3 regions of the Pseudomonas sp. SDO5215_S409 genome follow, and region 3 is predicted to be linked to each of the others. Evidence: predicted binding sites of a transcription regulator. Region 3 holds the regulator's gene; each other region holds the start of a gene.
The links. Region 3 encodes FliA, which starts transcription of late flagellar genes. Its sites were predicted from a motif close to CTAAAGTTTNNNNNNNNNNNGCCGNTAA; they were not measured.
Positions count from the first base shown of each region.

Region 1 (8,133 bases), on a different contig from region 3:
CGGCTGCGACCTGTGTGTCGCGCCGTGCCCGGTGGACTGTATTGAAATGCGCCCGTTGGCCGACGTCGTCCCGATTGTCGGCGGCCTGGCCCTGAGCCCTGACCAGCACCAGGCTCGCAGCCTCAAGCGCGACCGTGCCCGTCGGCGTTTCGAGCAACGCACCGCGCGCCTGCACCGCGAGGAGGAACGCAAACTCGCGGAACGACTGGCCCGCACCCAGCGTGCTGCCCCGGTGCACACCGTCGCTGTGGACCCGCACCAGGCCGCCCGAGAGGCTGCCGTGAAGAAAGCCAGGATCAACGTGGCCATGAGCCGCGCACAACTGCATAAATCACTCAAAGCGTTTGGCCATCCGCCGACCTTTGAACAGCAATCGCAGTTGATCATTCTTCAACAACAGTTTGAGGCCGCCGAAAAAGCCCTGATGGGTGTTGAAACCGACACACCAGCGCCAGCGCCCCCCAGCAAGGACCCCGACTTGAAACGGGCGAAAATCCAACTGGCCATGCGCCGTGCCGAGCTGAGTAAACTAAAGAACCAACCCGACACCCGCGAAGCCGAACTGGCCGATGCGCAACGCAAACTAGACGACGCTCAACGCCTTGTGGATAAGCACGCCAGCCCGTGAAACCATGGGTCGTCAGCGCTCAACCATCAAGCGTATGCTGCTTTTGCAAGCCCCTATCGATTGCCTTCAAGGAACTGCTCGCCCCATGAACGCCGTAAAACGCCTGGAAATTTTCCGCAGGCTCCACGAAGACAATCCAGAGCCGAAAACCGAACTGGCCTACTCCTCGCCGTTTGAATTGCTGATTGCTGTGATCCTCTCGGCGCAATCCACTGACGTTGGCGTCAATAAGGCCACTGCCAAACTGTTCCCGGTGGCCAATACCCCCGAGGCGATTTATGCCCTGGGCGTTGCCGGGTTGTCCGAGTACATCAAGACCATCGGCCTGTACAACAGCAAGGCGAAGAACGTCATTGAAACCTGCCGCCTGTTGGTGGAGTTGCATGGCAGCGAAGTGCCGCAAACGCGCGAGGCCCTGGAAGCGCTGCCCGGCGTGGGGCGCAAGACCGCCAATGTGGTACTCAACACTGCGTTTCGCCAACTGACCATGGCGGTGGACACGCATATTTTCCGGGTCAGCAACCGCACAGGCATTGCGCCCGGAAAGAATGTGGTGGACGTGGAAAAACAGCTGATGAAATTTGTGCCAAAACCTTACCTGCTCGACTCACATCACTGGCTGATCCTGCTCGGACGCTATGTTTGCCAGGCCCGCAAGCCGCGCTGTGGCAGCTGCCGCATCGAAGACCTGTGCGAATACAAGCACAAGACTTCGGACGATTGACAGTTCATTGCTTTTATTGATGAGCCGATTGAAAAAATCTTTTTTACCCGATCGAGGATTCTCGTTATAAGGAGCGCCAACGGCAGTCTTAGCCCGGAGTTAACCTTATGAGCACTGGCAAAGAACAACTGGATGTGGAAGAAGACCTTGCTGACGTTGAATCTGACGACGGGGTGGAAACGCCTGTGGCAGAAGTGGCCAAGACCAATTTGAGCAAACGCCGCACCATCGACAACCTTCTGGAAGAGCGGCGCTTGCAGAAACAGTTGGCCGATTACGACTTCGATCTCTAATCGACCCAACAAAAAGCAGAAGCCTCCCGTGCGGAGGCTTTTTAAATGTCGCTTTCTCTGCGGGTAACGCCCCTAGACCAGGCCATTGCGCTGCGCCAACTCGATCAGGTCCACCAGGGAACGTGCATTGAGTTTGAGCAGCAAGCGCGTCTTGTAGGTGCTCACGGTCTTGTTACTGAGAAACATGCCGTCGGCAATCTCCTTGTTGCTTTTACCGCGGGCCAATTGCTGCAACACCATCATTTCGCGGCCGGATAAACGCTCGACCATATCGGCTTCACTGGCGTTGCCCATGGTGGAGCGCACCGAATTGAGGGCCTGGTTCGGGAAATAACTGTACCCGGACAGCACGGCCTTTATGGCACTCAGCAACTCGGTCAGGTCCTGCTGCTTGCACACATAACCCGCCGCCCCGGCCTGCATGCAACGCATCGAGAAATGACCCGGGGCCTGGGACGTGAGCACCAGGACTTTGAAGGGCGTAATCTGTTTGGTCGATGACAGTCGACAGATAACTTCCAGGCCATCAAGTTTAGGGATTCCGATATCCAGTATGACGATATCCGGCATATGCTCCCGCGCAAGTTGCAAGGCATCGACACCGTTATCGGTCTCGGCGACGACCTCATAACCATGACGCTCCATTAGCATACGCACAGCAAGACGAATGACGGGATGATCATCCACGATCAGCACTTTATTCATGAGCAAGTCCAATTTCGCTGTTCGAATTATTTAGAGCCAGCACAATAGCCTAGTCGTTTCGACGTTGGCATAGCGCTCCCCCCCAAGCAACAGCAAGCAGAGACACACCCCACAACGAGATAGGACTTAGCCTACAAAAAAACGCTAAGAAAGAAGTCATGCACTTTATGACGACTTTCAGAACTTTCCCGGCGCATACATATTTTGAGTGAAAAATCCCAAGCCAACAGAGGGTTGGGTAAACACACCGCACATACCTTTCAGGAAATGCCCCTTGCCCGCCGACGAAGGACGTGTGGGCAGGGGCGAAAAGACGATTATGAAAAGTTCCATTTAACATAGGCTCAGTACTCGATAATTCCTACAGAAATGTCAGCGCTCTACAGACTCACTGCACATGCCTGAGTGAAATTTCTGTCATACATAGTTCCGCTAAATGGGCAGATAAGTCCCCCACTCAATGTTTCTGCCAATAAGCGAGCGCCACGCACTCAAAAGAACCGGCCTACAAATAAACACCGCCTAAACCTTATTGCCAAAAATCCACGCCAGCCGTTTAAAAAATAAACATGACTCACATGACATCCACTTTTTAAAACGCAAAAAAAAGGCCCCTTAACAAAGGAGCCTTTTGCTACCGCCTGATGCGCTTAGAACAACTTGCGACCTTTGTTGGCCGCGATGCGCATACGCAGGGCGTTCAGCTTGATGAACCCCGCCGCGTCCGCCTGGTTGTAGGCACCGCCGTCTTCTTCAAAAGTGGCGATGTTGGCGTCGAACAGCGAATCATCGGACTTGCGACCGGTGACGATCACGTTGCCCTTGTACAGCTTCAGGCGCACAACGCCGTTCACGTTGGCCTGGGACGCATCGATCATCTGTTGCAGCATCAGACGCTCAGGGCTCCACCAGTAGCCGGTGTAGATCAGGCTGGCGTACTTGGCCATCAACTCGTCTTTGAGGTGAGCGACTTCGCGGTCCAGGGTGATGGACTCGATGGCGCGGTGAGCGCGCAGCATGATGGTGCCGCCCGGAGTTTCGTAGCAACCGCGGGACTTCATGCCCACGTAGCGGTTCTCGACGATGTCCAGGCGGCCGATACCGTGTTGGCCGCCGATGCGGTTCAGGGTGGCGAGCACGGTGGCCGGGGTCATTTCCACGCCGTCCAGTGCGACGATGTCACCGTTGCGGTAGGTCAGTTCCAGGTACTGGGCCTGGTCTGGTGCGTTCTCCGGGGAGACGGTCCAGCGCCACATGTCTTCTTCGTGCTCGGTCCAGGTGTCTTCCAGCACGCCGCCTTCATAGGAGATGTGCAGCAGGTTGGCATCCATCGAGTACGGGGACTTTTTCTTACCGTGACGCTCGATCGGGATTGCGTGCTTTTCAGCGTAATCCATCAGCTTTTCACGGGACAGCAGATCCCATTCGCGCCAAGGCGCAATCACTTTCACGCCGGGCTTGAGCGCGTAGGCACCCAGTTCAAAACGCACCTGGTCGTTGCCCTTGCCGGTCGCGCCGTGGGAAATGGCGTCGGCGCCGGTTTCGTTGGCGATTTCGATCAGACGCTTGGCGATCAGCGGACGTGCGATGGAAGTACCCAGCAGGTACTCGCCTTCGTAGACGGTGTTGGCGCGAAACATCGGGAAAACGAAATCGCGGACGAATTCTTCACGCAGGTCGTCAATGTAGATCTCTTTCACGCCCATGGCTTGCGCCTTGGCACGTGCAGGTTCGACCTCTTCGCCCTGGCCCAGGTCAGCGGTGAACGTCACCACTTCACAGTTATAAGTATCCTGCAGCCACTTGAGGATCACCGAAGTGTCCAGGCCGCCGGAATACGCGAGAACGACCTTGTTTACGTCGGCCATGCCATCACTCCACGGGGTTGTACGGAAAGCCGTCGATTCTACCGACCAAAACCGTGGAATTACAGAGGCGCGACAGCAAATGAAGATAAAGCGACAGATTATGTCGAGGCAGCGACGAATCGCCGCACTTTATGACGTGACAGCCGCGCCGCTCGGGCCTTTGGCTTGCGGCACCGGTTTTTCAGCAGCGGGCACCCGCTCAAGCTGGATGTTCACCCGGCGGTTTTTCGCCCGGTTGGCCGCGTTGGTATTGGGGGCCAAGGGGTAGCTTTCACCGTGAAAGCGCAACGTTATCTGCGACTCGGCAATGCCGTTGGCCTTGAAATAGTCCATCACGGCCAGTGCGCGACGGCGCGACACGTCCCGGTTGGTCAAGCGGTTGCCGCTGTTGTCGGAATGGCCGTTGAGCTCGATGTGATTGACGGTGGGGTCGGCCTTCATGAACTCCAGAATGACCGCCAAGCGGGCCTTGGCGGCCGCATCCAGCTCGATTCCGCCACCGGGAAAGCCCACTTCGGTCTGCTTGACCTGCTCGAAATTCATCGACAGCAACTTGGCGGTACACAGCTGATAGTCGCTGTAGGCCTTGCCGAACTTCACCGGCAACAGGCGAATTTCGGAGTAGCCGCCGTCGCGACCGTAATGGCGCACCGTCGGGCTACGCCCTTCGAGCAAGCCGGTGAACAGGCGACCGGCCTGGGCTTGGGAGCTGTTGAACAGCACATCGCCCGTGCCCACCCGCACCGCGCCCAAATTGATATCGCCACGCCCCGGCTGCCACGGCGCTGCCGCCGCCAGCAAGGTAGCGGAACCCCCGCCGAGCGCGCCGCTGTAGGCTTTCAGACGAAATGTCGCCTGCTCACCCGCACGGCGTACAAACTCGCCCGAGCCAAAATCGGCGATCGGCTGGCTCAAGCGGCACTCGAACTTATCGCCTTCCACCTTCCACTCAATATTTTCCAGACGCGTCTGGAACGTGAGGGCCATCGCGGGCAGGCTGGCAAACACACTGAGCAGGGCTAGATAATGCTGGCGCACGGGAGGCTCCACTGGTTTTTACAACACTTCACAGCGTCATACATCGTTAAGGCATACCTGGGGATATCGGTCACGTCCGGCAAAACTTGATAGCGAGTGCCTGCAAGAGGCTTTTCCGGTAGCATTCCCACCCAGATTGACCCGCCTGGAATTCCCAATGTCCGACCGCCTGACCCTGCTGCGTCCCGACGACTGGCATATTCATCTTCGCGATGGTGCTGCGTTGCCTCAAACCGTGGCCGATGTAGCGCGCACGTTTGGCCGCGCCATCATCATGCCCAACCTGGTACCTCCGGTGCGCAACGCCGCTGAAGCCGACGCCTATCGCCAGCGCATCCTCGCTGCACGGCCGACCGGCAGCCGCTTCGAACCGTTGATGGTGCTGTACCTCACCGACCGCACCCAGCCCGAAGAGATTCGCGCCGCCAAGGCCACAGGCTTTGTCTACGCCGCCAAGCTGTACCCGGCCGGGGCGACCACCAACTCCGATTCCGGCGTGACCAGCATCGACAAGATCCTGCCGGCCATCGAAGCGATGGCCGAGGTGGGCATGCCGCTGCTGATCCACGGCGAAGTCACCCGGGGCGATGTCGACGTGTTCGACCGCGAGAAGATCTTCATCGACGAGCACATGCGCCGCCTCGTCGAGCGGTTCCCCACCCTCAAGGTGGTCTTCGAGCACATCACCACCGCCGATGCCGTGCAGTTCGTCACCGAGGCTGCGGCCAATGTCGGAGCGACCATCACCGCGCATCACCTGCTCTACAACCGCAACCACATGCTGGTGGGCGGGATTCGGCCGCACTTTTATTGCTTGCCGATCCTCAAGCGCAACACCCACCAGGTGGCGCTGCTGGATGCCGCGACCAGCGGTAACCCGAAGTTTTTCCTCGGCACCGACTCGGCCCCTCACGCCCAGCACGCCAAAGAAGCGGCGTGTGGTTGCGCAGGCTGCTACACGGCCTACGCGGCGATCGAGCTGTATGCCGAAGCGTTCGAGCAGCGCAATGCCCTGGACAAACTCGAAGGTTTTGCCAGCCTCAACGGCCCGCGCTTTTATGGCCTGGCGGCGAACACCGACCGCATTACCCTGGTCCGCGAAGACTGGACCGCACCTGCCAGCCTGCCGTTTGGCGACCTGACCGTTATCCCGCTGCGCGCCGGTGAAACACTGCGCTGGCGCCTGCTGGAGGAACAGCTGTGAGTGAAGACCATTACGACGACGAACCCGAACATGGCGGTGGCGGCGGTTCCCGTCACCCGATGGCCGCACGTTTTCGCGGTTATCTGCCGGTCGTTATCGACGTAGAAACCGGCGGTTTCAACTGCAACACCGACGCGCTGCTGGAAATCGCCGCGACCACCATCAGCATGGATGAACAGGGTTTCGTCTACCCCGATCACACGCACTTTTTCCGTGTGGAGCCGTTTGAAGGCGCCAACATCGAAGCCGCTGCGCTGGAGTTCACCGGGATCAAGCTGGACCACCCGCTACGCATGGCCGTGAGTGAGGAAGCCGCGCTGACCGATATCTTTCGCGGTGTGCGCAAGGCCCTCAAAGCCAACGGCTGCAAGCGTGCGATCCTGGTTGGCCACAACAGCAGTTTCGACTTGGGCTTCCTGAACGCCGCCGTGGCGCGCCTGGACATGAAACGCAACCCGTTCCACCCGTTCTCCAGCTTTGACACCGCCACCCTCGCGGGCCTGGCGTATGGCCAGACCGTGCTGGCCAAGGCCTGTCAGGCCGCCGGTATCGACTTTGACGGTCGTGAGGCCCACTCGGCCCGCTACGACACCGAAAAGACCGCCGAGCTGTTCTGCGGCATCGTCAACCGCTGGAAAGACATGGGCGGCTGGGAAGACTTCAACGACTGAGCCACCCGCGCATAAAAAAACCGGCCTTCTCAGGCCGGTTTTTTTGTACCGCGAACCCGGCTTACAGCTTGCCAGCGTTCTCGGACAGGTAAGCCGCAACGCCTTCTGGCGAAGCGTTCATGCCCTTGTCGCCTTTTTTCCAGTTGGCCGGGCACACTTCGCCGTGCTCTTCGTGGAATTGCAGAGCGTCGACCAGACGGATCAGCTCTTCCATGTTGCGGCCCAGCGGCAGGTCGTTGACGATCTGCGAGCGCACAACGCCCTTGTCATCGATCAGGAAGGCGCCACGGAATGCCACGCCGCCTTCGGACTCAACGTCGTAGGCCTTGGCGATGTCGTGCTTGAGGTCAGCCGCCATGGTGTATTTGACTTTGCCGATACCGCCATCGTTGATGGCCGTGTTGCGCCAGGCGTTGTGGGTGAAATGGGAGTCAATGGACACGGCAACCACTTCAACGTTACGCGCCTTGAAATCGTCCATGCGGTGGTCCAGGGCGATCAGCTCGGACGGGCAGACGAAGGTGAAGTCCAGCGGGTAGAAAAACACCAGGCCGTATTTGCCTTTGATGGCTTCAGACAGCTTGAAGCTGTCAACGATTTCGCCATTGCCGAGGACAGCTGGAACGTCGAAATCTGGGGCTTGTTTGCCGACGAGTACGCTCATTGGATATCTCCTGGTGGTGATTGAAGTAAACGGGTCGAATCGTGAGTGTGCCGTGGATAAACGACAACCCGGTGACGCGATACCCTCTTCGTAAAGACCGACCATCATACCTGAAAAAATCCGTTCGTCAGCGCGCCAAACGGCCAACCCCTCCACCTCAAGAAACTACTTTGACAATCATTCTCGTTAACATTAAGATCCACCGCACTTAAGCCTTAAACCCGCGATGGTTCTCCCTTATGTATGTCTGCCTCTGCAAAGGCGTCACCGACGGACAAATCCGCGATGCAATCTACGAAGGTTGCTGCAGCTACAAGGAAGTGCGTGAAACCACAGGC
Region 1 covers NZ_JBSVWN010000005.1:183,815-191,947, forward strand. Annotated here, with positions in the region: gene rsxB (electron transport complex subunit RsxB) at 1-628, shown strand, start outside; gene nth (endonuclease III) at 714-1,352, shown strand; gene ACW9H9_RS04745 (PA3496 family putative envelope integrity protein) at 1,460-1,645, shown strand; gene ACW9H9_RS04750 (response regulator) at 1,718-2,350, opposite strand; gene ACW9H9_RS04755 (argininosuccinate synthase) at 3,001-4,218, opposite strand; gene ACW9H9_RS04760 (flagellar protein MotY) at 4,348-5,256, opposite strand; gene pyrC (dihydroorotase) at 5,414-6,460, shown strand; gene rnt (ribonuclease T) at 6,457-7,131, shown strand; gene ACW9H9_RS04775 (peroxiredoxin C) at 7,193-7,795, opposite strand; gene ACW9H9_RS04780 (bacterioferritin-associated ferredoxin) at 8,035-8,133, shown strand, end outside.
Region 1: the regulator FliA is predicted to act here: its motif matches at 5,320-5,347, upstream of ACW9H9_RS04760 (flagellar protein MotY).

Region 2 (8,133 bases), on a different contig from region 3:
ATGCAGGTGGTGAGGGCCGGCCCAGATGTACAGCGTGATCAGCGCCCAGAAGTGCACGATGGACAGGCGATACGAATACACCGGGCGTTCGGCCTGTTTGGGCACGAAGTAATACATCATCCCCAAAAAGCCTGCGGTGAGGAAAAAGCCCACAGCGTTATGCCCATACCACCACTGCACCATAGCATCCGTCGCACCGCCGTACAGCGAGTAGGACTTGGTCAGGCTGACCGGGATCTCAAGGTTATTGACGATGTGCAAGATGGCCACAGTGATGATGAACGCACCGAAGAACCAGTTGCCGACATAGATGTGCCGGGTGTTGCGTTGCATCACCGTGCCGAAGAATACGATGGCGTAGGCCACCCAGACGACGGTGATGAGGAGGTCGATGGGCCATTCCAGTTCGGCGTATTCCTTGGAACTGGTGTAGCCCAGTGGCAAGGTGATAGCCGCCAGCACAATCACCAACTGCCAGCCCCAGAAGCAGAACGCCGCGATTTTTGGCGCGAAGAGCCGGGTCTGGCAGGTGCGTTGCACCGTGTAGAACGAGCTGGCAAACAGTGCACAGCCCCCAAAGGCGAAGATCACGGCATTGGTGTGCAAAGGGCGCAGGCGGCCGAAACTGGTCCAGGGCAAGTCGAAGTTGAGGGCGGGCCAAACCAATTGGGCGGCGAGAAAAACCCCGAGTCCCATGCCGACGATGCCCCACACCACCGTCATAATGGCGAATTGGCGGACCACCTTATAGTTGTAGGCGGTACTTGAAGTAGTGTTCATGGTTCCCCATCCACGGTTCAACCCAAGCCAATGCGGCGCTTGGGCTGGAGTTATAGGCAGACTAAAAAGCGAGGCAAGCATGGGAGAAGAGCACAAGGCCAGTATTGACGGGGATCAATGGGCGCAGTGTGTCCAGGCGCAGGGCTGGCTGTGGAATGCCGCGCATGGCGAGGCCCTGGGCACGTTGATTTTGGCCCATGGCGCGGGCGCGCCGATGGACTCGAGTTTCATGAATGACATGGCTGCACGCCTTGCCGCACAGGGCGTGAACGTCGTGCGCTTCGAGTTTGCGTACATGGCCCAGCGCCGGCTCGACGGGGGTAAGCGCCCGCCGAACCCGGCGCCCAAATTGCTCGAATGCTGGCGTGAGGTGTATACCCAGGTGCGACGCCATGTCACGGGGCGCCTGGCCATTGGCGGCAAGTCCATGGGCGGGCGCATGGCCAGCCTGCTGGCGGACGAACTGGGCGCGGACGCGCTGGTGTGCCTGGGGTATCCGTTTTACGCGGTGGGCAAGCCCGAGAAACCGCGGGTGGAACACTTGGCGGGTTTGCAGGCACGAACATTGATTGTGCAGGGCGAGCGGGATGCGCTGGGCAATCGGGCGGCGGTGCAAGGGTATGTGTTATCGCCGAGCATCGCGCTGATGTGGCTGGAGGCGGCCGATCATGACTTAAAGCCGCTGAAGGCTTCGGGGTTCAGTCATGAGCAACATCTGCAGGCGGCGGCGGTAGCGGTGGCCGGGTTTATCGGCGCACGCTAGAAGCGCATTACGACCTACCCGCCCGTTCAGAATGCGTTCCAAACAGGCGGGTGGGCGTGGGTCAGCGGTTAAAACGCTCCACCAGCGAGTACTGGGTATTGGCCGTATGCGTCAACTCTTCACTCAACTGCGCCGAATTAAGTGCCTGCTCCGAGGTCTGATCCGCCAGCAAGGCAATCGTGCTGATATTGCGGCTGATCTCTTCCGCCACCGAGCTTTGCTCCTCGGTCGCTGCGGCAATCTGGGTGGTCATGTCGGTGATGTGCGCCACCGCCTCACTGATCCCCACCAACGCCTTGTCCGCCTCCATTACCCGCGCCACACCTTCTTCGGCCTGGCGATGCCCGGCGTCCATGGTCTGCACGGCCGCATTGGCGGTTTGCTGCAATTTGGCGATCAACGCGTGGATCTGCCCGGTGGACTCGCTGGTACGTTGGGCCAATTGCCGCACTTCGTCGGCCACCACCGCAAACCCCCGGCCCATCTCCCCGGCGCGGGCCGCTTCGATGGCGGCGTTCAGGGCCAGCAGGTTGGTCTGGTCGGCGATGCCTTTGATCACATCCACCACGCCGCCGATTTCGTCACTGTCCTTGGCCAACTGGGTCACCGTCACGCCGGTTTCACCCACGGCGGTGGACAAGCGCTGAATGGCCTCGCGGGTTTCCCCGGCAATGTCGCGACCACGGCCGGTCAGGCGATTGGCTTCCTGAGTGGCATCGGCGGTGCGCTGCACATGGCTCGCCACTTCCTGGGTGGTGGCGGCCATCTGGTTGACAGCGGTCGCCACCTGCTCGGTTTCCACGCGCTGGCGTTCCAGGCCGCTGGAGCTGTTATGCGCCAGGGTGTTGGACTGCGCTGCCTGATCGTTGAGGTGCTCGGCGGTGTCCTGCAGGCGCGTCAGGCACGTCTTCAGGCGGGCTTCCTGGCTGAGAATCGACATCTCCAGCCGCGCCTGCGCGCCCCGGCTGTCGGTGTACATCTGCGCGATCAACGGGTCGGACGTGGTTTGCTCCGCCAACCGCAGCAAACGCTTGAGGCCACGCTGCTGCCAACTCAGGCCCAACAGGCCCAGCGGCACCGACAGCGCAGCGGCCAGGGCAAAACCCCAGTGCGAGTTCAGCCACACGCCAATCAGAAAACTCAACTGACTGACCAGAATAAACGGCAGCCAGTCCTGCACCACCGGCAACCACTTGTCGCGGCGCGGAATAGCGGACTTGCCCTGGTTGATGCGCTGGTAAAGCGCCTCGGCACGGCGGATCTGTTCGGCGGTGGGCTTGACCCGCACGGACTCGTAACCGACCACCTGGTTGCCATCGAAGACCGGCGTCACATAGGCGTTGACCCAATAGTGATCGCCGTTCTTGCAACGGTTCTTGACGATGCCCATCCATGGCAAGCCTTGTTTGAGCGTGGACCACATGTGTGCAAACACCGCGGACGGGACGTCCGGGTGGCGAACCAGGTTGTGCGGGGCACGCACCAGCTCGTCACGCGAAAACCCACTGATCTCGACGAAAGCGTCGTTGCAGTAGGTAATCACGCCTTTGGCATCTGTGGTTGAGATCAACCGTTGCTGAGCGGGGAAGGTACGTTCGCGCTGGGTAACGGGTTGGTTATTACGCATGGTTGTTCAATCCGCAAGGCTTTGAGGAGTTGTCGGCAGGTCCGGGAAATTGTTGAGGGGAAATTGTTAGGGTGTATTTTCCCTCCTTGTGTTGTTGGGAAAATGACAGCTTTGGCCAGCGGCCCGGTGCTGGGCACCGACAAGTTCCGGCTGTATTTGGTTGGTGTATGTACCCTCAAAGTCGAAAATCGACACGGATCGAAAAAACCGCTGCTTTTTCACTCGAAACGCCTCCATGGTCGCGGAGGAGGCTTGTCTTTAACTAGACAAAAAGGGCCTTTTGAGAAAGAATGCCGCCTTTTGTAAGAAATTATTGTATTTGCCTCCCCTATGCAGATAGACGGTGTGGCGTTTTTTAATTGAAGCAATTTTTATATTACTTTGCTTTCAAATCTGCGTATCGCCAGGGGAGGGAGGCGCGGTTTGAAGTGAAATTGCGTAAAGGAGTACTGAGTGACGCTTATTCCGGTAATTATTTGCGGCGGTGCGGGCAGCCGTCTCTGGCCTGTTTCGCGTTCTGCGCACCCCAAGCCATTTATCGAGTTACCCGACGGCGGTAATTTGATTCGCAAAACATTCAATCGCGCATTGGCTTTAAAGGGCGTGGCCGAAGTATTGACCATCACTAACCGTGATCTCTATTTCAAAACTCTCGATGAATACGGTGCAGCCGCCCCCCATTTTACCAACCTGAGTTTCGTTCTTGAGCCTTTCGGTCGTAATACTGCAGCGGCAGTTGCAGTGGCGGCTCAAGAGGTTGCCCGAGCTCATGGGCATGATGCCATCATGCTGGTTCTTCCTGCCGATCACTTGATTGATGACCAGGCAGCATTTGCTGCTGCCGTTGAGTCTGCCTCGCGGTTGGCCGAAAGCGGTCTGCTGGTGACTTTTGGTGTGACTCCCGAGTATCCGGAAACCGGCTACGGCTATGTTCAGAAAAACATAAATGAACCGCTGGGCTCCGGTTTCAAGGTGAGACGGTTCGTCGAAAAACCGGATCTGGAAACGGCCAAAGGTTACCTGGAGTCCGGTGAGTACTTTTGGAACTCCGGCATGTTCTGTTTCCGCGCAGGCACCCTGGTTGAAGAAATGGCGCTGTGCGCACCCGATGTTTCCAGTGCGGTCGACGTTTGTTTGGCTGGGTCGGGGACGATGCAGGGCAGCGGTCATCGCAGCCTGCATCTTGAGCCACAGAGCTTTGCTAATGTCCCGGATATCTCTATCGATTTCGCGCTGATGGAGCGGTCAAGCAAAGTAGCAACGGTGCCTTGCGATATCGGCTGGAGCGATATCGGCTCCTGGAATGCGATGAGTGAGCTGTCCTTACCGGATGAGCAGGGTAACCGTATTGAGGGTGAAGCTGTTTTGCATGCGGCCAGCAACAATTACGTACGAAGCCCACGTCGGCTGACCGCCTTGGTCGGCGTCGAAGATCTGCTTATTGTCGATACACCTGATGCCTTGCTGGTTGCACACAAAGATCATGCGCAAGACATCAAGGCAATTACCGCACAGCTGAAGAAAAGCGGTCATCGCACACATCACGACCATACGACGGTTCGCCGCCCCTGGGGGACTTATACGACCCTAGAGGAAGGTCAGCGCTTCAAGATCAAACGTATCGTGGTCAAGCCGCAGGCATCGCTGTCTTTGCAGATGCACCACCATCGTAGCGAGCACTGGATCGTGGTGAGTGGTATGGCGCGTGTGGTTAATAACGATCGCGAGTTCTTGCTTAACACCAACGAGTCCACCTTTATCCCAGCAGGTCATACCCATCGCCTCGAGAACCCGGGGGTCATTGATCTGGTGTTGATTGAAGTGCAAAGCGGCGATTACTTGGGCGAAGACGATATTGTTCGGTTCGAGGACATTTATGGCCGTGCGGGTGTCAATTGACAGCCTGTTTGGAGCCTGCCGCGGCAGCATGGCCGAGGCAGGAGTGAAATGGAGTAGGCAGCACGGAAGGTGTTGGATGACCGCGCTTCTGATGGATTGCTGAACAGTAGTTGTAACGCGTGACGAAAGGCTTCTCGTTTCCACAGGGAAGGTGAAGGTAAAGCGAGAGTTTGGCTCTGTAGCAGAGACTTACTGTTCGATTGGTTAAATCAAATTGGTGAACAAATGAGCGACAAGAAAGTAGCGTTGATTACGGGTATTACGGGCCAGGATGGTGCTTACCTTGCCGAGTTCCTGCTTAAAAAAGGTTACTCGGTTCACGGCATCAAGCGTCGCAGTTCCATGTTCAATACGGCGCGTATTGACCACCTGTACCACGATCCGCATGCCACCGGCTACGATCTGACGTTGCACCATGGTGACCTGACCGACTCCAGCAGCTTGATCCGTATCGTTCAGGAAGTTCAGCCGGACGAAATCTACAACCTGGCAGCACAAAGCCACGTTGCTGTTTCTTTTGAAGAGCCGGAGTACACCGCGAACTCTGACGCCTTGGGCGCCTTGCGTCTTCTGGAAGCTATCCGGATTGCCGGGCTGGAAAAGAAAACCAAGTTCTATCAGGCCTCGACTTCCGAGCTGTACGGCCTGGTGCAGGAAATTCCACAGAAAGAAACTACGCCTTTCTATCCTCGTTCTCCGTATGCCGTCGCCAAGCTGTACGCTTACTGGATGACCGTGAACTACCGCGAGTCGTACGGTATTTATGCCTGCAACGGCATTCTGTTCAACCACGAGTCTCCTATCCGTGGCGAGACTTTCGTAACCCGTAAAATCACCCGCGCGCTGGCGCGTATCAAACTCGGTCTGCAAGAGTGCCTTTACCTAGGCAACATGAATGCACTGCGTGACTGGGGCCATGCCCGCGATTACGTGGAAATGCAGTGGCTGATGCTGCAACAAGACGAGCCTGAAGACTTTGTGATCGCGACCGGCGAGCAACACTCCGTACGTGAGTTTGTTGAAGTGGCCGCCAAAGAAATTGGCATCCAGATCCGTTGGGAAGGCACCGATGTAGACGAGAAAGGCTACGACGTTGAAACTGGTAAGTGCATCGTTGCGGTAGACCCGCGTTACTTCCGCCCTGCCGAAGTGGAAACTCTGCTGGGTGACCCAAGCAAAGCCAAGGCCAAGTTGGGCTGGGTACCGACCACGACCTTCGCCGAGTTGGTCGAAGAAATGATGCGTGAAGACATGCGTGAAGCCGAGCGCGACCAACTGGTCCAGGCGCATGGTTACAAATACTTCAAAGGTCAGGAATAAGGGGCGGCTCGGATGATACCGGTATATCAGCCCTTTCTGGGCGGACGCGAAAAGGAATACGTAAACCAGTGTCTTGATTCGACCTGGATTTCTTCTCGTGGAGAATTTATTTCCCGCTTCGAGAGCGAGTTTGCCCGATACATCGGTGCCGAACATGCAACCACCGTGAGTAACGGTACGGTTGCCCTTCACTTGGCCATGGCTGCTTTGGGGCTTGGTGTAGGTGATGAGGTGATTGTTCCAACGCTGACTTACGTGGCATCGGTCAACACCATCATGCAAACCGGTGCCAGCGTTGTATACGCTGAGTCTCTGGCTGATACCTGGAATGTCAGTGTTCCCGACATCCGCAGCCGTATCACGGCGAAAACCAAAGCTATCATGGTCGTGCACTTGTATGGTCTCGCGTGTGACATGGATGAAGTTGTGGCTCTGTGTAAAGAGTACAACTTGCTGCTGATCGAGGATTGTGCAGAGGCTTTTGGTTCCTTATACAAAGGGCAGCATGTAGGGACTTTCGGGGATGTCGCCACCTTTAGTTTCTTTGGAAACAAGACCATCACCACCGGTGAAGGTGGGATGGTGGTTTCCAGAGACAAGGTTGTGCACGAAAAGGCCTGCCATCTGAAAAGCCAGGGTGTCTCTAAGACCCGCGAGTATTGGCATGACGAGTTGGCGTTTAACTACCGTATGACCAACATCTGCGCGGCCATTGGCCTCGCCCAGTTGGAACGTGCAGACGAAATCATCCTGCTCAAGCGTCAGGTTGCAGACTGGTATCGCGAGGCGCTTGAAGGTCTTCCGCTGCAGATGCATGCAGAACAACCGGGAACGCGCCACTCTTATTGGATGTGCTCGGTGTTGCTGGATGATCCCGAACAGCGTCAGGGGCTGCGTGATCACCTTAAGAGCAACGGGATAGAAACACGCCCGCTGTTCGCGCCAGCGCACAACATGCCGCACTGCAAAACCGATGAAGTTTTCCCGGTTGCACAAGATCTTAGCACCCGAGGGATGAACCTTCCGAGTTATCCGACACTGACCCGCGAACAGGTACAGCAGGTGGCTGAGGAAATTCGACGCTACTTCGCTAACTAAAATGCAGAACGTCGGGGTTGAGTAATCAACCCCGATTGCCAAGTGGAGTTCAGAGGGACATGTTGAAACTGAATTTTGGCTTTAATCATTTACTCAGGTGAAAAGATGTTTTCGTATTTTTCTCGCATATGGGGTGCCCGGTATTTTTGGATGCACCTTGCCCTTGCCGATTTACGATCGAGATGGAGACGGTCTTTTTTTGGTGTGACGTGGTCAATTATTCAGCCGCTGGGTTTGACGCTATTGCTGACGCTGGTTTTTAGCCGGCTTTTTAATACTGATATTGTGACCTACGCTCCTTATATCCTCTCCGGAATTATCGTCTGGGAATATATTTCGGCCAATACAGTTGGTGGCTCGTTGTCGTTTGTTCAGGCGGATTCCTATATCAAGCAATGCAATCACCCATTGGCGATTTACACGCTGCGTACGGTGATTGGAAGTCTGATAATCCTGATGCTAGCCAGCCTGTCGTTATATGGTTGGGTCGCTATTGTATTGCCGCAGAATATTGGTTGGTGCTGGCTGGCAACGCTCACGATTTATCCGATATTGGCGTTGATTGTATGGCCGGTTTCAACACTCTTGGCTTATATCAGTACCCGCTTCCGTGATATCCCCCACGCTCTTGGATTGGTGATGCAAT
Region 2 covers NZ_JBSVWN010000044.1:7,016-15,148, reverse strand. Annotated here, with positions in the region: gene ccoN (cytochrome-c oxidase, cbb3-type subunit I) at 1-780, opposite strand, end outside; gene ACW9H9_RS20625 (alpha/beta family hydrolase) at 860-1,543, shown strand; gene ACW9H9_RS20620 (methyl-accepting chemotaxis protein) at 1,605-3,170, opposite strand; gene ACW9H9_RS20615 (mannose-1-phosphate guanylyltransferase/mannose-6-phosphate isomerase) at 3,624-5,069, shown strand; gene gmd (GDP-mannose 4,6-dehydratase) at 5,295-6,389, shown strand; gene ACW9H9_RS20605 (DegT/DnrJ/EryC1/StrS family aminotransferase) at 6,402-7,487, shown strand; gene ACW9H9_RS20600 (ABC transporter permease) at 7,638-8,133, shown strand, end outside.
Region 2: the regulator FliA is predicted to act here: its motif matches at 3,200-3,227, upstream of ACW9H9_RS20620 (methyl-accepting chemotaxis protein).

Region 3 (8,133 bases):
AGTGAAACTTACGGCGGGCGCAGTACCAAGGCCAAGCAGGCTGGCGACGTGGCGGACCTGCGAGCGGCAGTCGATAGCAACGTTGACGCGATCAAGCGTGGCCTGATGGAAAATGGCTTTGCCGAGAAAGACGTTGAAATTGCCCGCGAACAATTGCATCAGCTCAATCAAAAACAAGGGTGGTACTGATGGACGCTAGAACCATCGAGCAATGGATTAAAAACTTGGGCCGTCCCTATGACGCTTTGGTCATGGAGAACATCATTCCTGATATGCCGCTTCAAGAGCTCTACAGGGGAAGAGACTGGCTCGACATTGAGCCCGCCGACGGCCTGGAACTGAGTTTCCAGGCGGCAACGATGCTTTTGGAAACGCTGTACATCACGTTGGTCCCGGCAGTACCGGGTCAGAAAGTGTTCCGGGGTGAGTTGCCTGCGCCGTTCAAAGCGGCGATGAGCAGGGCAGAGGTCAGGGCGGATTTTGGTCAGCCGCTGGCGTCCAAGGGGCCAGCCACGCTGCCGTTGAACAGGAAAACCGGAGGGTGGGATGCCTATCAGCTGGAGCCCTCTGTGTATCCGGACACCCAGGTCATCATCAAATATGCGCAAGATACTGCGGTCAATACTCTGGTCTTCACGTTAATGAGTGCAGGCCATTAATCAGCGCGCTCAAGTTAAAACGCGTTCTATTGTTTGTGCCCAAGCTTGCGCCTGGTAAGCGATCCCGCCCGTTCCTTTCCCCCAACCCCAAAGTTGGACAGTTTCTTGCAACACCGCCCTCGCGCCCTTCTGCGGCGTCAAAAACCTGCTTCAAGGAAACGAGGAATACCGGTGGATCGCTCTCAAATGCTCAGCACGGCCCGTGGCACCCTGACCGACCTTTCGCGGGGCAATCTGGGTGTGCCGTTGTTGCTGCTGATCATGCTGGCCATGATGATGTTGCCGGTGCCGCCGTTCCTGCTGGACGTGTTTTTTACCTTCAACATCGCCCTGTCGATTGTGGTGCTGCTGGTGTGCGTGTACGCGCTGCGGCCGCTGGATTTTGCGGTGTTCCCGACCATCTTGCTGGTGGCGACCTTGCTGCGGCTGGCGCTCAACGTGGCGTCAACGCGGGTGGTGATGCTTCACGGTCAGGACGGTCACGCGGCGGCGGGCAAGGTGATCCAGGCGTTTGGCGAGGTGGTGATCGGCGGTAACTACGTGGTGGGTATCGTGGTGTTCGCGATTTTGATGATCATCAACTTCGTCGTGGTCACCAAGGGCGCCGGGCGCATCTCCGAGGTGAGTGCGCGGTTTACCCTGGATGCGATGCCCGGCAAGCAGATGGCGATCGACGCCGACCTCAACGCCGGCCTGATCGACCAGGGCCAGGCCAAGGCCCGCCGCGCAGAGGTGGCCCAGGAGGCCGAGTTCTACGGCTCCATGGACGGTGCCAGCAAGTTCGTGCGCGGTGACGCCATTGCCGGCCTGCTGATTCTGTTCATCAACCTGATCGGCGGCATGGCGGTCGGGATCTTCCAGCACGGCATGACCTTTGGCGATGCGGGCAAGGTATACGCCCTGTTGACCATCGGTGACGGTTTAGTGGCGCAATTGCCATCACTGTTGTTATCTACAGCGGCGGCAATCATGGTGACCCGTGCTTCGGGCTCCGAAGACATGGGCAAGCAGATCAACCGGCAGATGTTTGCGTCGCCCAAGGCCCTGGCCGTGGCGGCCGGACTGATGGCGGTGATGGGGCTGGTGCCCGGCATGCCGCACGTCTCCTTCCTGAGCATGGCCGCGCTGGCCGCGGGTGGGGCGTACCTGTTCTGGAAGAAGCAGAACCAGGTCAAGGTGCAGGCGCAGCAGGAGATCGCCCGCCAACAAGAGCTGTTGCCTTCACCGGCCCGCGCCCAGGAAACCAAGGAACTGGGCTGGGATGACGTGACCCCGATCGACATGATCGGCCTGGAAGTGGGTTACCGCCTGATTCCGCTGGTGGACCGCAACCAGGGCGGGCAATTGCTGGCGCGGATCAAGGGCGTGCGCAAGAAGCTGTCCCAGGACCTGGGCTTTTTGATGCCCACCGTGCACATCCGCGACAACCTCGACCTGGCGCCCAGCGCCTACCGCCTGACGCTGATGGGCGTGATCCTGGCCGAAGCCGAGATTTACCCCGACCGCGAACTGGCGATCAACCCCGGCCAAGTGTTCGGCAGCCTTAACGGCATCACCGCCAAAGATCCGGCTTTTGGCCTGGACGCGGTGTGGATCGAAATCAGCCAGCGCAGCCAGGCGCAGTCCCTGGGCTACACCGTGGTGGACGCCAGCACCGTGGTGGCCACGCACCTCAACCAGATTCTGTACAAGCACTCCCACGAGCTGATTGGCCACGAAGAAGTCCAGCAACTCATGCAGTTGCTGGCCAAGGCCTCGCCCAAACTGGCCGAAGAACTCGTGCCGGGGGTGCTGTCACTTTCGCAATTGCTCAAGGTGTTGCAGGCGCTGTTGGCCGAGCAGGTGCCGGTAAGGGACATTCGCAGCATTGCCGAGGCCATCGCCAACAATGCCGCCAAGAGTCAAGATACTGCCGCTTTAGTGGCAGCGGTGCGGGTGGGGTTGTCTCGCGCCATCGTGCAAAGCATTGTAGGGCTTGACTCCGAGCTGCCTGTGATCACGTTGGAGCCCAGGTTGGAACAAATATTGCTCAACAGTATTCAGAAGGCCGGGCAGGGCGCTGACGAGGGTGTTCTGCTGGAGCCGAGCATGGCGGAAAAGCTGCAGCGTTCGTTGATCGATGCCGCCCAGCGCCAGGAAATGCAGGGCCACCCGGTGATCTTGCTGGTGGCCGGTCCGGTCCGGGCGATGTTGTCGCGGTTTGGACGCCTGGCTATTCCGAATTTGCACGTTTTGGCTTATCAGGAAATTCCTGACAACAAGCAAGTGACTATCGTCGCGACAGTAGGGCCCAACGGCTGAGGTAGTGGGTTATGCAAGTGAAGCGTTTTTTCGCCGCCGATATGCGTCAGGCCATGAAACTGGTCCGCGACGAGCTGGGCGCCGACGCTGCGATTATTGGCAACCGCCGCATTGCAGGCGGTGTCGAGCTGACGGCTGCCCTTGATTACCAGCCGTCGGCCCTGGCCCCTCGCGTGCCCAACATGGAGCTCGAAGACGAGCTGCGCAAGACCGCCTCGCGTATCGTCTCGGCCCAGGCCGAACTGAGCCTGCGCAGTGACGGCGACGCCAGCACCAGCCGCCAGCTGTTCGCCGGCCTGCCGCTGACTGCAGCCGAGCCGCTGGTAGAGCCGACGTTTGTCGAGCCACCACGCCCTGCCGCGCCAGCCCCGGCCCCGTCTGTGGACTCGCGTGCGCTGGACTCGATGCGCAGCGAGCTCAATGGCCTGCGCGAATTGCTGGAAGTGCAACTGGGTTCGCTGGCCTGGACCCAACTGCAAGGCAGCAAGCCGCAGCAGGCCAACCTGTGGCGCCGCTTGCAACGCATCGGCTTGTCCGGCCCGTTGTCACGCGACCTGCTGGCGCTGACCACCGAAATCGACGACCCGCGCCAAGCCTGGCGCATGCTCTTGGCGCACCTGGCGCGCATGATCGTCACCCCGGAACTCGAACCCCTGGAAGAAGGCGGCGTGATCGCCATGGTCGGCCCCGCCGGCATGGGCAAGACCACCACGCTGGCCAAGCTCGCGGCGCGCTACGTGCTCAAGTACGGCGCGCAGAACATTGCGCTGGTCAGCATGGACAGCTACCGCATTGGCGCCCAGGAGCAGCTCAGGACCCTGGGCCGTATCCTCAATGTGCCGGTTACGCACCTGGACCCAGGCCAGTCGCTGGTCAACGCGCTTGACCCGCTGCTGCGCAAGCGCGTGGTGTTGATCGACACCGCAGGCCTGCAAGCCAGTGATCCGGCGCTGCGCATGCAGCTCGAGAGCCTGGCCGGTCGCGGGATCAAGGCAAAGAATTACCTGGTGCTGGCCACCACCAGCCAGAAGCAGGTGCTGACCGCCGCCTACCACAGCTACAAGCGCTGCGGGCTGGCCGGTTGCATCCTGACTAAACTCGACGAAACCGCCAACCTGGGCGAAGTGCTGAGCCTGGCCATCGCCCATGAGTTGCCGGTGGCTTACCTGACCGACGGGCCGCGCATCCCGGATGATTTGCATCTGCCGCGCCGTCACCAGTTGGTCAGCCGTGCCGTGAGCATACAAATGCAGGAAGAACCCAGTGAGGAAGCGATGGCCGACATGTTCGCGGACCTCTACCACAGCCCGGCCAAACAGGTCGGCTGAGGGCAATATGAATACAGTGCAATGTACCTACATCGGTGGTCTGCAAGCGGTTAACGCGGCCAGCCTGTGTAGCCTGCGTCTCAGCAAGACAAGGTAAAGAAAGAACATGGGCAGCATGCATCCCGTACAGGTGATCGCGGTGACCGGCGGCAAAGGTGGCGTCGGGAAAACTAACGTGTCAGTGAATTTGTCCCTGGCCCTGGCAGAGCTTGGCCGTCGGGTCATGCTGCTGGACGCGGACCTGGGGCTGGCGAACGTCGACGTTCTGCTGGGCCTGACGCCCAAACACACCCTGGCCGATGTGATCGAGGGCCGGTGCGACCTGCGCGATGTGTTGCTGCAAGGCCCCGGCGGGATCCGTATCGTGCCCGCCGCCTCCGGCACCCAGAGCATGGTGCACCTGAGCCCGGCCCAGCACGCGGGCCTGATTCAGGCGTTCAGCGACATTGGCGACAACCTTGACGTGCTGGTGATCGACACCGCCGCCGGCATTGGCGAGTCCGTGGTCAGCTTCGTGCGCGCCGCGCAGGAAGTCCTGTTGGTGGTGTGCGACGAACCCACCTCGATCACCGACGCCTACGCCCTGATCAAACTGCTTAACCGTGACTACGGCATGAACCGCTTTCGCGTGCTGGCCAACATGGCCCAGAGCCCGCAAGAGGGGCGCAACCTGTTCGCCAAGTTGACCAAGGTCACGGATCGCTTCCTCGACGTCGCCTTACAATACGTGGGCGCCGTGCCCTACGACGAGTGTGTGCGCAAGGCTGTGCAAAAGCAGCGTGCCGTCTATGAAGCGTTCCCTCGTTCCAAATGCGCGCTGGCGTTCAAGGCCATTGCCCAGAAGGTCGATACCTGGCCGTTGCCCGCCAACCCGCGGGGGCATCTGGAGTTTTTCGTCGAGCGATTGGTGCATCAGACGAGCGCGGGACCGGTGCTATGACAGCGAGCGGCTACAACCTTTACAAAAAGTCGGCACGTGACAGCCAGGTGGAGCTGATCGAGCGCTATGCGCCGCTGGTCAAGCGCATCGCCTATCACTTGCTGGCGCGCCTGCCGGCCAGTGTGCAGGTCGAGGACCTGATCCAGGCCGGCATGATCGGCCTGCTGGAGGTGTCGACCAAGTACGACGCGAGCAAGGGCGCGAGTTTCGAGACGTACGCGGGTATCCGTATTCGCGGCGCGATGCTCGATGAGGTGCGTAAAGGTGACTGGGCCCCGCGTTCGGTGCACCGAAATACCCGGATGGTCAGTGACGCCATTCGCGCAATTGAAGCAAAAACCGGCCGTGACGCTAAAGATCATGAAGTTGCGGCCGAACTCCAATTGAGTCTCGATGATTACTACGGGATTTTGAACGATACCTTGGGCAGCCGCTTGTTCAGTTTCGACGACCTGTTGCAGGACGGCGAACACGAAGGGCTGCACGAGGACGGCGCGAGTGCTCACCTGGAACCTTCGCGCGACCTGGAAGATGAACGCTTCCAGGGCGCCCTGGCAGAGGCGATCGCCAACCTGCCGGAGCGTGAGCGGCTGGTGTTGGCGCTGTACTACGACGAAGAGCTGAACCTCAAGGAAATCGGTGAGGTCCTGGGGGTCAGCGAATCGCGCGTAAGCCAGTTGCACAGCCAGTGCGCCGCCCGCTTGCGGGGGCGTTTGGGTGAGTGGCGAGCGCGCTGACACGCAGTGTGGGGACACTGTGAACGACACCGCCAGGGCGCAGGTCTTGGTGGTATTGGCCCGTGGTGCACCCCTGGCAGTCCTTTTTGTGTAACGCCTGTTGATTGAAATGGCGCGTCCAGCAGCTGGGCGCGTTTAAGACTGCTTGGAGGTCGAATTGGACAAGAACATGAAAATCCTCATCGTTGATGATTTTTCAACGATGCGGCGGATCATAAAAAACCTGTTGCGTGACCTGGGGTTCACCAACACGATCGAGGCGGATGACGGGTTGACCGCCATTCCGATCCTCAACAGCGGCAGCGTCGACTTTCTGGTAACCGACTGGAACATGCCGGGCATGACCGGTATCGATCTGCTGCGCCACGTGCGCGCGGATGAAAAACTGCGCAACCTCCCTGTGCTGATGGTCACCGCCGAAGCCAAGCGCGAGCAGATCATCGAAGCTGCCCAGGCCGGGGTCAACGGCTATGTGGTCAAGCCCTTCACCGCCTTGGCGTTGAAAGAGAAGATCGAAAAGATCTTCGAGCGCATCCACGGTTGATGCCACCACGGGGGAGCTATGGAGCCTAAAGAAACATCTCAGAGCGATTTTGAGTCGACGCTGAAAAAACACGCTCAGGAGCTGGTCCAGAGCCTTGAAAAAGGCCAGTTCGGCGATGCGGTGCAGTTGATCCACGAGCTCAACCAGACCCGTGACCGCGGCTTGTACCAGGAAGTGGGCAAGCTCACCCGTGAGCTGCACAGTGCGATCGTCAATTTTCACATTGACCCGCACATGCCCCAGGCCGAGGAAGTGTCGCAGATCACCGATGCCACCGAGCGCCTGTCCTATGTGGTCAGGCTGACTGAGGCGGCGGCCAACCGCACCATGGACCTGGTGGAAAACGCCACGCCGCTGGTCAATGGCATGGCCACCGAGGCCAAGGCCCTGAGCACGGACTGGGGGCGCTTCATGCGCCGGGAAGTGGGCGCCGAAGAGTTTCGCGAGCTGGCGCGCCGGGTCGACAGTTTTCTCAACCGCAGCGAGCAGGAGAGCCGCACGGTATCGAGCAACCTGAACGACATTCTGCTGGCGCAGGATTACCAGGACCTCACCGGCCAGGTGATCAAGCGCGTGACCCAACTGGTCACCGAAGTGGAAAGCAACCTGCTCAAACTGGTGTTGATGGCCAGCCAGGTGGACCGCTTTGCCGGTATCGAACATGACCGCGCGGCGATCCTCTCGGAAAAAGATCCACAAAAACACCTCGCCAAGGGTGAAGGTCCGCAGATTCATGCCGATAAACGTGAAGACGTCGTATCCGGACAAGATGACGTAGACGATTTGCTGTCCAGTTTAGGCTTCTAAGGAGCACGCACATGAGCTTCGGCGCCGATGAAGAAATCCTTCAGGATTTCCTTGTAGAGGCCGGCGAAATTTTAGAGCAGCTGTCGGAACAACTGGTCGAGCTGGAAAGCCGACCGGACGATGCCAACCTGCTCAATGCCATTTTTCGCGGTTTTCACACTGTAAAAGGGGGCGCCGGCTTCCTCCAGCTCCATGAGCTGGTGGAGTGCTGCCACATCGCCGAGAACGTGTTCGACATCCTGCGCAAGGGTGAGCGGCACGTCGACTCGGCATTGATGGACGTGATTCTCGAAGCACTGGATGCGGTCAACGGCATGTTTGGCGAGGTGCGCGACCGTGCGCCGATCACCGCGGCCACCCCGCAACTGCTGGCGGCCCTGACGCGCCTGGCAGAACCTGCCGACAACGCACCCGCGCCTGTTGCCGTTGCGGCGCCCGCGCCGGTGGAAGAGCCTGCGGGCGATGTGACCGACAGCGAATTCGAACAACTGCTGGACTCGTTGAACGCCGTCAAGGCTCAGGCCGAGGCGCCCGCTGCGGCGCCTGCTGCGGCCCAGGCGTCGGAAGACATTACGGACGCTGAGTTCGAGTCCCTGCTGGACCAATTGCACGGCAAGGGGCAGTTCGCCCCCGACGCCGTGGCCGCCGCGCCAGCACCTGCCCAGGTGCCGACACCGGCCAACACCGATATTACCGACGACGAATTCGAAGCCCTGCTGGACCAGTTGCACGGCAAAGGCACGTTTGCCGCCGACGCACTGCCGGAAGTGGCCGCCGTGGCCGCTGCGCCGACCCTCGCGGCCCCGGCCGCTGCCGC
Region 3 covers NZ_JBSVWN010000014.1:7,994-16,126, reverse strand. Annotated here, with positions in the region: gene ACW9H9_RS10120 (S-type pyocin domain-containing protein) at 1-189, shown strand, start outside; gene ACW9H9_RS10115 (DUF6392 family protein) at 189-659, shown strand; gene flhA (flagellar biosynthesis protein FlhA) at 846-2,960, shown strand; gene flhF (flagellar biosynthesis protein FlhF) at 2,972-4,288, shown strand; gene fleN (flagellar synthesis regulator FleN) at 4,395-5,228, shown strand; gene fliA (RNA polymerase sigma factor FliA) at 5,225-5,965, shown strand; gene ACW9H9_RS10090 (chemotaxis response regulator CheY) at 6,135-6,509, shown strand; gene ACW9H9_RS10085 (protein phosphatase CheZ) at 6,528-7,316, shown strand; gene ACW9H9_RS10080 (chemotaxis protein CheA) at 7,328-8,133, shown strand, end outside.